2 regions of the Halobacillus sp. ABD4_316 genome follow, and region 2 is predicted to be linked to the other one. Evidence: predicted binding sites of a transcription regulator. Region 2 holds the regulator's gene; the other holds the start of a gene.
The links. The regulator NrdR, encoded in region 2, represses ribonucleotide reductase genes. The targets are predictions, from matches to a motif close to AACACNATATATNGTGTT.
Positions count from the first base shown of each region.

Region 1: ACXAJH_RS05130 (vitamin B12-dependent ribonucleotide reductase) is a predicted target of NrdR. The motif match lies at 1,682-1,699, and genes of this name have one in related genera.

Region 1 covers NZ_JBSWZA010000001.1:949,191-956,001, forward strand. Annotated here, with positions in the region: gene ACXAJH_RS05130 (vitamin B12-dependent ribonucleotide reductase) at 1-1,575, opposite strand, end outside; gene ACXAJH_RS05135 (rhodanese-like domain-containing protein) at 1,947-2,327, shown strand; gene gcvPB (aminomethyl-transferring glycine dehydrogenase subunit GcvPB) at 2,384-3,844, opposite strand; gene gcvPA (aminomethyl-transferring glycine dehydrogenase subunit GcvPA) at 3,837-5,186, opposite strand; gene gcvT (glycine cleavage system aminomethyltransferase GcvT) at 5,208-6,308, opposite strand; glycine riboswitch at 6,373-6,460, opposite strand; glycine riboswitch at 6,464-6,551, opposite strand; gene ACXAJH_RS05155 (DEAD/DEAH box helicase) at 6,712-6,811, shown strand, end outside.
Region 2 covers NZ_JBSWZA010000001.1:1,228,823-1,235,633, forward strand. Annotated here, with positions in the region: gene thrS (threonine--tRNA ligase) at 1-866, opposite strand, end outside; gene ytxC (sporulation protein YtxC) at 1,201-2,010, opposite strand; gene dnaI (primosomal protein DnaI) at 2,168-3,100, opposite strand; gene ACXAJH_RS06670 (replication initiation and membrane attachment family protein) at 3,118-4,470, opposite strand; gene nrdR (transcriptional regulator NrdR) at 4,529-4,993, opposite strand; gene ACXAJH_RS06680 (cytosolic protein) at 5,033-5,407, opposite strand; gene speD (adenosylmethionine decarboxylase) at 5,575-5,952, opposite strand; gene ACXAJH_RS06690 (glyceraldehyde-3-phosphate dehydrogenase) at 6,182-6,811, opposite strand, start outside.

The DNA of each region.
Region 1 (6,811 bases), 280 kb from region 2:
CATACGGACACCACGTGTAACAGTTTGTGTAAGTTTTTCAAAATCGACCGTTTTATTTTCCTTATCCGCTACAGACGCCAGGTTTACGGCCGCCAGGTTACAGACGGAATATGGCGCAAGCGGCTGTTCCCCGCATGGATTGGTCGCAACGACCTTCTGTCCATAAGCTGTCGCATTTGTCTTTTCGTTGGCATTATCAATAAAGAAGATTCCCGGTTCTGCTGAATACGTCGCGCAGACATTAATCAGATTCCACAGCTCTTTCGCTTTAATGGATTTGTAGGCCCGCACACCGAAGCCGCGTTTTTCCCACTCGCGTACATCGCCGCTCTCATGCCATTCTTCATTATAGGCGTTCATTTCCTCTCCCGTGTAATTCTCTACATCAGGGAAACGAAGCTGGTATTCGTCATCATTTTCCACAGCTTCCATGAACTCATTCGTGATACAGACGGAAATATTGGCTCCTGTCAGGAATTCTGAATTATGAACGGAATACGTCCCGCCGAGGGCCAGTTTTTCCTGTGCTTCCTGCACGCTTTGATCTGTAAAACCACCCTGACCCTGAATGTGCTTGTAATTGACGACACTTTGATAAAGGTCTTTTTCCACTTCGGTCAACGGCGTGAATTTCAACTTGTCCTTCGCCAGTTGTTTAATGTTTTCATCTTCCGTATTTTCAATAAGAAAACGGAGGATACGCGGGTTCTGCATCTTGGAAATAATGAATTCAAGAATGTCTGGATGCCAGTCTGCCAGCATGATCATCTGGGCACCACGTCTGGATCCCCCCTGCTCCACCAGGTGGGTCAGCTTAGCAATATCATCCAGCCATGAAACGGAACCGGATGATTTCCCATTCACCCCGCGGGCGAGCGTGTTCCTCGGGCGCAGGGTCGATCCGTTCGTCCCGACACCACCGCCACGGGACATGATTTCCATGACTTGTTTACGGTGATCCGAAATGCCTTCCCGTGAATCCTGGATATAAGGCATCACGTAGCAGTTGAAGTAGGTCACATCCGTATTGGAACCTGCTCCGTACAGCACACGGCCGGCAGGTATGAAATTCAGGCTGGATAACTCCTCGTAAAATTCCTCAAAGCTCTGCGCCTGTCTTTCCGGATCTGTTTCCACCTCTGAGAGTCCTGTCGCATTTCGTAAAGCAATTTGTTCATAATAAACTTCCAGCGGTTTATCGATGGTATCAAGATTTCTTTTAATGACGCCGGTCTCTCTTTCTTCCTCACGGTCGAGAACGTTCACGAACTCGTCTTCCACTTTTACAAACGCTTCGTGGGTCTGCCAGTCAACGGACTGAATGAAACCGAATCCGCGAGCCGGAAACTTCGGATCGTCTTTTACTGTAAGTACGACAAAATCCCCTTCGGACAACGTCAGCTTTTCTGTATCTTTAAACGCATAACGGTCGAGCATGACAAGCCTGGATACCCCTTTGTGGGTAATGGACATGTTGTCCGTTACCGGGTGGACCTGTGGGAACTGTTTGATATCGGCATTCAGCCGGTCTATGTTGATTTTTGTATGCACATCTTTAGAAGTTGTCGTCTGCATGTTCGCATCTCTCCCTTATCTTGAAAAAGCCAATTCCATAATTGATATATGTAACATACCACATATACAGATTTTTAATCAATATATTGTGTTTGTTTATTATTCGATCACCATATATTGTGTTATTGAACGAATGTGTTGAATTTTGTCAATCAGAAAATCGTAAGATACAGTTAGAAAAAAGCAGGGAATAAGAGGAAAGCACCTCTCATGTCTTTTTTTTTCGATTTTTCCTGTCTTGCATCTGTTAAATCGATATAATCCCCTCCAAAACGGCATTTTTTTCAGGCAGGAAGAAAAATTTTTTTGAAATACCCGCCCTTCCCTTCTATAATAGATAAAAGAATAGAGAAAACAGGGGGGAAATGAAAATGGAATTATGGATCTTACTCGGAGCACTTGTTCTACTTATTGCTTTCGGTTTGTATAGATTCTTCAAAACAAGAAAAATCTTGAACACGATATCTGAAGAAGAATTCCGTCAAGGTTACCGCAAAGCTCAGCTGATTGACGTCCGTGAACCGAAGGAATTTGACGGGGGTCACATCCTCGGAGCGAGAAATATTCCGCTCTCACAGCTGAACAACAGACTCGTGGAAATCCGCAAGGACAAACCCGTCTACTTGTACTGCCAGAGCGGCGCACGGTCTGCACGTGCGGCAATGACCCTTCATAAGAAGGGGTACAACGACCTGAACATGCTTGAAGGTGGCTTCAAGAAATGGACCGGCAAAATTAAGACGAAGAAATAACGAAAAATATCACAACACAGGAAAACCGGCTCCCCACGAAGGGGGCCGGTTTTTCTCTATTCCATCGGGTGGCGGAGAACAGGCTTCCTTGCTGCCTGGGTTTCATCCATCCGGCTGACAATCGTCGTATGAGGAGCTTCCTGAACCGTCTCCGGCTCATCTTCTGCTTCCTTGGCTATTTGAAGCATACGATCGATAAAGTCATCAAGAGTTTCCTTGGATTCCGTTTCCGTCGGCTCAATCATCAACGCTTCCTCCACATTGATCGGGAAATAGATCGTCGGCGGATGATAGCCGAAGTCAAGCAGGCGTTTAGCCATATCCAGTGTTCGTACGCCGAGTTTTTTCTGACGGCGGCCCGACAGAATGAATTCATGTTTACAGTGCCTGTCAAAAGGAAGATCGAATGCTTCCTGCAGTCTGCGCATCATATAGTTGGCATTCAAAACGGCGTATTCACTTACTTTTTTCAATCCCTCCGGTCCCATTGTGCGGATGTACGTATAGGCCCGCACATTGATTCCGAAATTCCCATAATAGGGCTTCACCCGGCCGATGGAACGTGGACGATCATCATCGAATCTGTACCAGCCGTCTTTTTTCGTAAGGATCGGCTTGGGAAGAAACGGCTCAAGCTCTGCCGTTACACCTACAGGACCTGATCCCGGACCACCGCCACCGTGAGGGCCTGTGAAAGTCTTATGCAGGTTCAAGTGGACAACATCAAAGCCCATGTCTCCCGGCCTTGCATACCCTAATACAGCATTCAGATTGGCGCCGTCGTAATACAGTCTGCCACCCGCTTCATGAACGATGGCCGCCATTTCCTCAATATCCTCTTCAAACAGACCGAGCGTGTTCGGGTTTGTCAGCATCAGTGCAGCTGTCTGATCGTCTACGACACGCTTCAGGTCTTCAAGGTCCACTAATCCCCGCTCGTCTGATTTTACCGTCACGGCTTCGAACCCAGCTACCGTAGCAGAGGCAGGGTTCGTACCGTGGGCCGAATCAGGCACAATGACTTTTGTCCGCTGATGATCACCATTAGCCTCATGGAAGGCACGAATCATCATAAGTCCTGTCCATTCGCCATGAGCACCTGCCGCAGGCTGAAGCGTGACGGTATCCATACCTGTAATTTCCGCGAGCGTTTCCTGAAGATCATACATGAGGTGGAGCGCCCCCTGAACCGTTTCCTCCGGCTGGTACGGATGGATATGGCTGAAGCCGGCCAGTCTGGCTACATCTTCATTCATTTTCGGATTGTATTTCATCGTACACGATCCAAGAGGATAAAACCCGGAGTCCACCCCGTGGTTACGTTTGGACAGACCTGTGTAATGCCGCATAATCTGCAGCTCGCTGACTTCCGGCAGATGAGGTGCGTCCTGTCTCACATACTTATCTTCAAACATCTCATCAATATCGGTATCCGGCACATCCAGTTCAGGAAGACTGAACCCAGTGCGGCTCTCCTGACTCAATTCAAAAATCAATGGAAAGTCTTGGTTAGCCATTCAAATCCCCCATTTCCCCTGCGAAGGTGTCGATTTCTTCTTTTGTACGGATTTCTGTAACCGCAATCAGCATACAGCCTGCCAGACGTTCATCTGTACGTCCAAGGTCATACCCACCAATAAATCCTTTCTCCAGAAGCTGCTGATTGATCTCTTTCACAGGCTTCTTCATGCGGATGACCAGTTCATTGAAAAAGGCTCCCTTATACAAAACTTCGATGCCCCGGGATTGAAGCTGTTGTTTCATGTATAACGTCTTCTTAATGTTCATCGCCGCCATCTTTTTCAATCCCTGCTTCCCTATGGACGACAAAGCGACCGAAGCAGCCAGTGCATTCAATGCCTGGTTGGAACATATGTTGGAAGTCGCCTTATCCCGGCGGATATGCTGTTCACGCGCTTGAAGGGTAAGGACGAAACCTCTGCGTCCATCCTCATCCACCGTCTGGCCCACTAGACGGCCGGGCACTTTTCTCATCAGTTTTTTCGTTGTTGCAAAATAACCGCAGTGCGGACCGCCATACTGGGCAGGGATTCCGAACACTTGAGCATCGCCGACGACAATATCAGAGCCAAACGCACCAGGCGGAGTTAAATACCCGAGCGCAAGCGGATTGCTTGAAGTAATCATCATCGCCTTTTTCTGCTTGTCTACGAGGTGGCGGATGGAATCAAGCGGCTCCACCTGACCGAAGAAATTAGGATATTGAACGACCACTCCAGCTGTATCTTCATCAAGGTGATGTTCCAGCTGTTCAAGGTCTGTCAAACCTTCCTTGTGGTCGATTTCGATGATTTCAACCCCCGGTCCCTTGGCGTAGGAATGAATCACAGCGAGAGATTCTGGATGGACTGCTTTGGATACAAGCACTTTTTTCTTTTTCGTCTGTCCAGCAGCAAGGTTAACGGCTTCGGCCAATGCTGTCCCGCCATCATACATAGAAGAGTTGGCGACATCCATGCCTGTCAATTCACAAATCATCGTTTGAAATTCAAAGATCGCCTGCAGCTCCCCCTGGGATATTTCCGGCTGATAAGGGGTGTAAGCCGTATAAAATTCAGACCTTGATATGACGTGGTCAACAATGGAAGGAATGTAATGATCATAAACCCCTGCTCCAAGAAATGACGTATGGGATTTGAGGTTGACGTTCCGACCGGCTGTATCCGCCAGTTCTTTCATCAACTGGTATTCATTTTTCGGCGGCTTAATATTTAAATCACCTTGAAACCTTACGCGTTCAGGAATATCAGCGAACAATTCTTCAGATGACTGGACACCGATGGTCTCAAGCATTTCTTTTTTATCTTTTTCCGTCATAGGCAAATATCGAAATTCCATTGTTCCATCCCCCTCAGGTATTTATCTTTTGTAGAAAGGTGTCGGGACGACCCTGGCCTTCAGGCGTCTCTTCCGAACCTGAACCGTTACTTCTGTCCCTTCCTCTGTATACGCACGGTTAAGTAGAGCGAGTCCGACATTTTTACCCAATGTCGGCGACTGGGTCCCTGTTGTTACAAAACCAATCTTCTCATCGCTGTCATAGACCTCATAATGAGTACGCGGAATACCTTTATCGAGCATTTCAATACCGACAAGCTTCCGCTCGGGCCCCTTTTTTTTCTGTTTAACGAGAGTTTCCTTCCCAATGAAATCCTCTTCTTTTTTTATTTTGACGGCAAAATTCAGACCGGCTTCAATCGGCGTAATATCACTGCTCAACTCCTGTCCGTAAAGAGCGAGGTTCGCTTCAAACCTGAGCGTATCTCTTGCACCGAGACCGATCGGACGCAGCCCTTCCGGCTCACCTGCTTTTAATAGAACCTGCCAGAGATCCGGCCCTGAAGCTGAAGGAAGGTAGATTTCAAATCCATCTTCCCCTGTGTAACCTGTGCGGGAAACAATGGCGCTGTCCTGCACTCCATCAAGGGAAACGCCCTGTTCAAATCGGAAAAACTTAATGGCGGACACATCGGTATCCGTGAGCTTTTGAAGAATCTTTTCTGCTTTTGGCCCTTGAACAGCCAGTTGAACATACGTATCAGAAACATCCCTCACAGACACATCGCCCTCGGCATGACGTTGAAGCCATTCCAAATCCTTTTCCCTGTTCGCCGCATTGACGACTAACAGATACGTGTTTTCAGAAAGGTGGTAAACGATCAAATCATCAACCGTCCCTCCATTTTCATAGCACATGATCGTGTACTGTGCTTTTCCAGGGACGAGCTTTGAAGCATCGTTCGTCAGCATTTTCTGTAGAAAAGCCAGGCTGTCGGATCCTTCGATCATGATTTCCCCCATGTGAGACACATCAAAAAGACCAGCCGCATTTCTTGTCGCTGCATGCTCCTCTTTAATGCCGGAAAAATGCACCGGCAGATCCCAGCCTCCAAAATCAATGGTTTTCGCTCCAAGCTTTTCATACTCGGGATATAAAGGTGTTCGTTTCAATTCTGTCAATTCAACCACTCCTTTACGTCGTTCCGCCCATAAAAAAAGAGACTCCTCCGCTATGAGCGGGAGTCTCTGTCCGTGAACCAGAAAGTTTCACACCTGTGGAGGGTGTTTGCTTCTTGGGTGGTCCGCCCGTAGAAGGCAGACGCTCTCCAGAGCTGCGTCCTGCAGAGGTCTTTTTGCCTGAGAGATTCACAATTCTGCTTGCTCCTTCGGCGCCCTTACAAGGGTCTCTCCCTCTGCAGTCATTCGCGTTTGTATTTTCCTAGATTTTACCGGGCATACTATCGTGTAATGTATGGATGACACTTCATTTCCCGTTCATTATATCATGCGTGTCCGGCAAAGAACACGAAAATTCTACAACAATTCACAATCTTAAAATATCGGAATCCGGAGGGTTGTTTCCATGTTTACCATTCATCCAGATCAAACGTTCATCCACTCTCTGTCCAGCCATCTTGACCAATCGGAACATCTGGCCTCCTGGGAAGGATTTAAACTGGCCT
Region 2 (6,811 bases):
TCTTCTGTATCTACGATGTAACGCTCAATCGTGCGACGAATGGTCGAGCCTTTTGGCAGCCACATTGGAAGTCCCTGACCGACCTTCTGATTGATCGTAAAGATCTCCAGTTCCTTACCGAGCTTACGGTGATCGCGTTCCTTCGCTTCTTCAAGCATCTGCAGGTATTCATCCAGATGGGCTTTTTTCTCAAAGGCCGTTCCGTAAATACGTTGAAGCATTTGGTTGTCGCTGTCCCCTCTCCAGTAGGCACCGGAAATGCTCAACAGCTTGAAGACCTTGATTTTACTTGTCTGTGGAACGTGAACGCCGCGGCAGAGATCAAAGAATTCCCCCTGCTGATAAATCGTCACCTGTTCGCCTTCAGGGATAGCTTCGATCAGTTCAAGCTTCAGCTCATCGCCGATTTCCTTATACTTTTCGATCGCTTCCTCTCTTGAAAGCTCTATGCGTTCGATTTCGTGGTTTTCATCTACAATCTTCTGCATTTCCTTTTCGATCTTCGGAAGATCTTCCGGTGTCAGGGATTCCTCCATATCGATATCATAATAAAACCCATTCTCAATGACCGGACCAACGCCAAGTTTGACGTTTCCATAAAGGCGTTTAACGGCCTGTGCCATCAGGTGGGCTGTAGAGTGGCGCACCACTTCCAAGCCTTCTGGATTTTTATAGGTAAGAATCTCAATTTCCCCATCCTGTTCAATCGGACGTCGCAGGTCGTAGGGTTCGCCGTCCAGCTTTACGGCCAGGGCCTGCTTTTTCAAGCCTGAAGAAATCGATTTAGCGATGTCTTCACCTGTAGTCCCTCTCTCAAACTCCTTGATGTTTCCGTCTGGGAACTTGATTTGAATCGCATCCGCCATGTGTAACACTCCTTTTCTAAATAAATATAAAAAAACGCCCATCCCTCAGCATAGTGCTAAGGGACGAGCGTTGTCTCTCGTGGTTCCACCCAGGTTCCCGCATCCTCGCAAGGCTGCGGCTTCATTATCCTTAACGCGGATCAGTCGCTGTCCATTACTCTGAATCATTTCACAGACAGGGCTCCAAGGTGGTAAACGATAAGCCGTTAAGAAGGAGCTTCCAGCCGATGACTCCCCTCTCTGATCATACGCCACTTTCCGTTCGTATCCTTATCAAAGCCATTGATTTAATATGTACGTATTATATCCATTTGCGAAAAGGAAATCAAGGGCTTTAAAAAGGAAATTGCGATTTGGGCTTCCAGACAGCCTTTTCCTCAAAGATATTCATCAGCAGTTCCAAATTGGAATTCTCCGCCTGATCGGAGTAAATAATGATTTCCTCTGGAGCATGGACGAGCGCCGGCGTGACCGGCCATTCAAGAGGAAGATCAGACACGGCTTCATCCGGGTACTGCTTTTGGTAGAGACGCGTCTCCGAATCACTCAGCGGATTGCCTTCATCATGGAAGTAAGTCAGTCCACGGTCATCGAGAATATGAAGAAGCTGCACCCCCGTATCCTGATGATGAACACGGTGACGCCACGAATCGACCAGCAGCTGATACGATTCCTCCTGCTTATACTCATCAATGACCTTGCCTGTGTAATCCGTCAGGCACCTGTGGACATGTGCCAGACAGCCGGCACTCAAGTCATCAAACAGGACGGTATCCCTTACATGCACGTACTCCTGTATATAGGACTTGATGTAGTGGTGAATAGGCGGAAGCCGCAGACCCGCAGGAGGATGGGAGTCAAAGTCCTGCTCAATCTCAAGAATGCGCTGAATTTCATCGGCATCCTCGAAATGATAGGAGAACCGGAGGACCCCTTCCATCCAGGCAGGAATTTTCCTTTTCCTGACAACATGATGCAGCGCACGCACGACATCCACATAGGCCGACTCCCTTGAGGAAGCATGCATCAATGTGACAGAAAAATGTTTCCCGTTCTCCTCATAAACCCACAGCTTCTGCTCGGAAACGATGGCATTATAAAACGTTTCGGCTTCCAGACGCTTGGAAAAAGATAAGTCAAACACCAGAATTCCCCCCCTCATCCCGACTTTCCATCCTATGTCTATCATCAATGCTTCCCGGAAGCATAGAAAATATCATCAAGACCGGCTCGTCTTTTCTTTGTTATATTTATGAGAGGGATAGGTAAATCATGTCACTGACCTTCCTGTTCGCAAAGATTTATGAACGTCTGTTCTGACCGCCGACATAAACCGTTTCACTCAGCTGTTTGATCCGTTCGGTAATCCGCTTGGCTTTCACTTGTTCCACATCGCCGCGGCTGCTTGTCATCAACACTTTTTCAAGTTCGTTCAGCGTATAGTTGGACGTAAAAAAGACGGGCAGACGCTCCATCATCCGATAGTGCAGGATACTGCCTAATATCTCATCCCTGAACCAGGCCGACTGGGATTCTGCTCCGATATCGTCCAGCATTAACACCGGCGTTTCCTTAAAGGCGGTAATTTTATCATTGAGGGAATCATCTTTGATGGATGATTTCATTTCCCTTACAAATTCAGGCATATAAATGATCATCGATGGGATCTGCTTGTCACTGAGAGCATTGGCAATGGCCCCGAGGAAATACGTTTTCCCTACACCGAACGGTCCATGGAAATACAGGCCTTTTGCAGGAAGCTCATCCCCGAGCGTTTCAATGTACTGGACGGTTTGCGCTACCGCCCCTCCGCGGTCGGGGTCTTCCAGATCCATTCGTTCCAGCGATGCTTCCAGGATTTCTCTCGGCATATGCAGGCTGCTTACCAATGATTTCTGATACGACTGCTGTTCCTGTGAACGCTGGCGTCTGCATTTATCATAAATCAGTTTGATGTCGGTTCCCTCCACCTCCAACGATGGAACGTATCCGGGCAGGATGTTGATACACCCCTCCCTCGACGGACATTTTTCGCAGTTTTTCGATTGGGTCTGGTATTCATAAAGCTTGATCAAATGCTTCTCCACCGCTTTTTCATCCAGGCCTTCATTTTCATGCATCAGACGCTGGACTTCAGCAGAGCCCAGGACTTCCGCTTTCATTTGATTGTAGCGCTGCTGAAACTGCTTGTTATCTTTCATCCATTTTTTCAACGATTGCTGAATGGGCTCCATTCCATTCACCCCTTACTCTAGTTTCCTCTATTGGTCAGCCTCGCGATTCTGGCTGCGATATCTTCTTTATCGACCTGAGGCTCAGCAGACGCGGCGGCAGGCTGCTTCTCTTCCTGTTTATTAAACCAGACAGGAATAACTTCGTCTTTTTGGGAAGTCCGCTTCTGTGTTTTCTGACGGCCCCACTGCTGATATTTCTGATGTTCTGCCTTGGCCAGATTCATGGCCTGGCGCACAGTGGTCACGTTTTTACGCGCCCAATGACTGGCGATTTTCTCCATGTAGGATTTCGACAGTTTCATATCCGTTTTCAACATCACATAATGGACAAGCACGTTCATAACCCCGGCTGTGATGCCTTGTTCGGTCATAACATCCCGGATCAGCTTCAAATCCTGTTCCGATGCACGGTTGCCATTGGACAAATCCTCAAGGAGCTCCCTCGGAGAAATCTGCTCGAGCATTTCAACAAACTGGTCTTCCTTGGATCCTGTCGTCTCTTTTTCCATAGAGGCCCATTTCTCACGATCATCGACAGAGGCGGGCTGTACATTTTTTTCTTCTTTCATAAAATCGTGACAGGCAGCCTTAAACTCTTCCTCGACCAAGCAGTGATTTTCATCTATAGCCCATGTCACCGCTTTTTCCAATTCCACGTTGGACAAATCATACAACGTCGCCAGCTGAATGATCAGTTTCTTATTCCGCCCCGTCAAAATCCGTTCACTTGGATACATTCTCTTCTGAAGGGCTTGGCGGAGCCAGGTGAAATCGACGCGGCTTTCCGAGGTTCGTGGACCGCGGTATTCCTGAAAACGCTTCTGCTCCGCAATCACTTCGGTTTCCCTCTGCACAGACTCTATCATTTTATGATGAAACACTTCGTCGAAAGAAGCCGTGATTTCTTCATATCCTTCCACCGAAGGCTCGGGCTTAACAAATCGGCTTTTTACCTGTTCATACTTCTCCTGACCCAACTCATGGGTCAGGAGAAGCGCGAGCATGTCATCCTGGAAAAATTCCTCCGGCGTAAAAGGGGGATGGACCGCATATATATAGACGGTCTGATCGCTCTCTTCGTTCGACCGAAACGTTCTCAGCAATCCAAGAGCCTCCAGCCTCCCCCTGGCTTCATAAATTTTATCCAGAGGAGCGGAAAGGTAAGCCATCAATGAATGGTGGGTCTGAATCGCATCCTGATCCGCAAGATCCGCTTCAGAAAGCAGTATATGGTAGAGAGATACAGCCAGACGTCCAACAATCGGTTGGTATAGATGGGATAACGAACGATGAAAATTTCGAGGCATTTCTCCGCCGTTCCTGATTTTAAAACCGTCTACAGGCAGCAGTCTGCCAATGGAATGATTCATCGTCTACACCTCCTTCGTTCATCCAAATCTATGAAAAAGAAAATGAGCCGGCTCAGGCTCATTCGTCATGATCATCTTTAATTAATTCCTTCAATTCGTCAATAAATACGTTTATATCCTTAAACTGCCGGTAAACGGACGCAAACCGGACGTAGGCCACTTCATCAACTTCGGAGAGACGGCCCATGACCATTTCACCGATATCCTCACTCAGCACTTCTGAAACGCCGCGGTTCCTCAGTTCCTTTTCAATATCAAGCGTAACGGCTTCAAGCTTTTCCACTTCAACCGGACGCTTTTCACAGGCTCTGATCAACCCACGCATCAACTTTTCCCTGCTGAATTCCTCCCGCGTTCCCTCTTTTTTCACGACAATCAGAGGGACCTCTTCAATCCGCTCAAACGTTGTAAAACGAAAGCCGCACTGTTCACACTCTCTCCGTCTTCTGATTGTCTGACCTTCCTCTATTGGTCTTGAATCGAGCACTTTCGTGCTTTTGTAGTGACAGTTTGGACACTTCACCTTTGATCAACTCCACATCGTCTTCGTTTCATCATCTGATCATCCGGGATCCACAGCTGTAAACTGCCGGTCCAGCTGTTCATAGAACTGCACGATCAGATTACGGCTGTAGCCGAAATCCACAGGGCCTCCTGAATCAGTGGTGACCGAAAAGTCCACGGCCGTGCGGAACGGACGGACCATAATAATTGTTGCGACAACAAACGCCCGCCGCTTTCCTTTATAAGTGATCGTCAGTTCTCCGCGCTCCCTGGAGACGGCTTTGATCTCAGATGGTGAAGGGAACATTTCTTCCACGGCGCGGAAAACCTCATCATGCTTGGCTTTGTAATAGTGTGTGATAAGGGCCGTGTCCTTATGCTGTTCACTGGTTTCGGAATGAGTGCTGAGATACCTGGAAATAAATGCTTTCACTAATCTGACTCCTTCAGTCCATTCGACATAATCTTAATTTATTTTAACATGACTTTAAAAAATTAGAAACGGTTTTACAGAAGGAGAGGGCAGACAGCCTGATCCAATAGGTAAGCAGAAAAAAAAGCCATGCAGAACCTTCTGCATGACTTTCTCGTTTTGTGCGTTTACAGAGCACGGGCTTCCTTGACTTCTACAGGACCCATTCCTCTTGGTACTTCAACCGTTTCATTCCGGCCGGCTTCCAAAGCTTCCACAATGTAGTGCGCAGCTACATTCGGATCGATCCGGTCTCCACACGTATACACGTCAATGCTTGCATATCCGTGCTCCGGGAAGCTGTGTATCGTCAGATGTGACTCTGAAATGATAACAACTCCACTAACACCGTGAGGGGCAAACTTGTGAAAAGCCACCTCTCTCACTTCTGCACCGGCTTTCAGTGCAGCATCAACAAAAACCTGTTCTATATACGACATATCGTTCAATTTTGATTCATTACAATCCCATAGTTCAGCAATTACGTGTCTTCCCATTGTATCCATAACGGATCCCCCTTTGTACATTAACTTCTTCCCCTCTGAAATTGCGGCCATGTACTACCACGGGGGAAAGTTAGTCCTGAGAGGTCCTAACCCTTTGAGTAGACATGAAGATTTTTGAAATTCAGAAGTTCAAAAGAAAGTATAAAGGGTTTATCCCGTTTTTGCAAGATATATTTAAGAAGCCTGAAAAGGGCCGTGAAGAGTCTTCACCTGGAATCAGAGGCGTCTTTTAAGACACTCTCGCCGTCCTTTCCTGTTTCAATAATTTTCCCACATATTTGGCCAGATCAACAACGCGGCAGGAGTAGCCCCACTCATTATCATACCAGGCAAGCACTTTCACTTTTGAGCCTTCCATCACCTGTGTGGACAGCCCATCAATGATGGCGGAAGACGGAGAGGTCGTGTAATCAATGGATACCAGAGGTTCATCGCTGTACTCCAGAATGCCTTTCATGTCCCTCTGTGAGGCAGATGCGAACGCTTCATTCAACTCTTCCTTCGTAACCGCTTTCTTTAGATCGACGACTAAGTCCACTAAAGAGACGTTCGGTGTCGGTACACGTAAAGCCATTCCATTCAACTTTCCCTTCATACTTGGAATGACATCTCCCAGGGCTTTGGCTGCTCCTGTGGAGGTCGGTATGATCGACTGTGTACACCCTCGGGCTCTCCGCAGATCCTTGTGAGGGTTATCCAGGTTCTTCTGATCATTGGTAAAAGAATGAACCGTCGTCATCAAGCCGTTTTCAATACCGAATTCATCTTCCAGCACTTTGACTACCGGCGCCAGACAGTTGGTCGTGCAGGAAGCATTGGAAATAACATCATGCGTTTCAGGGGAATAGGAATCCTCATT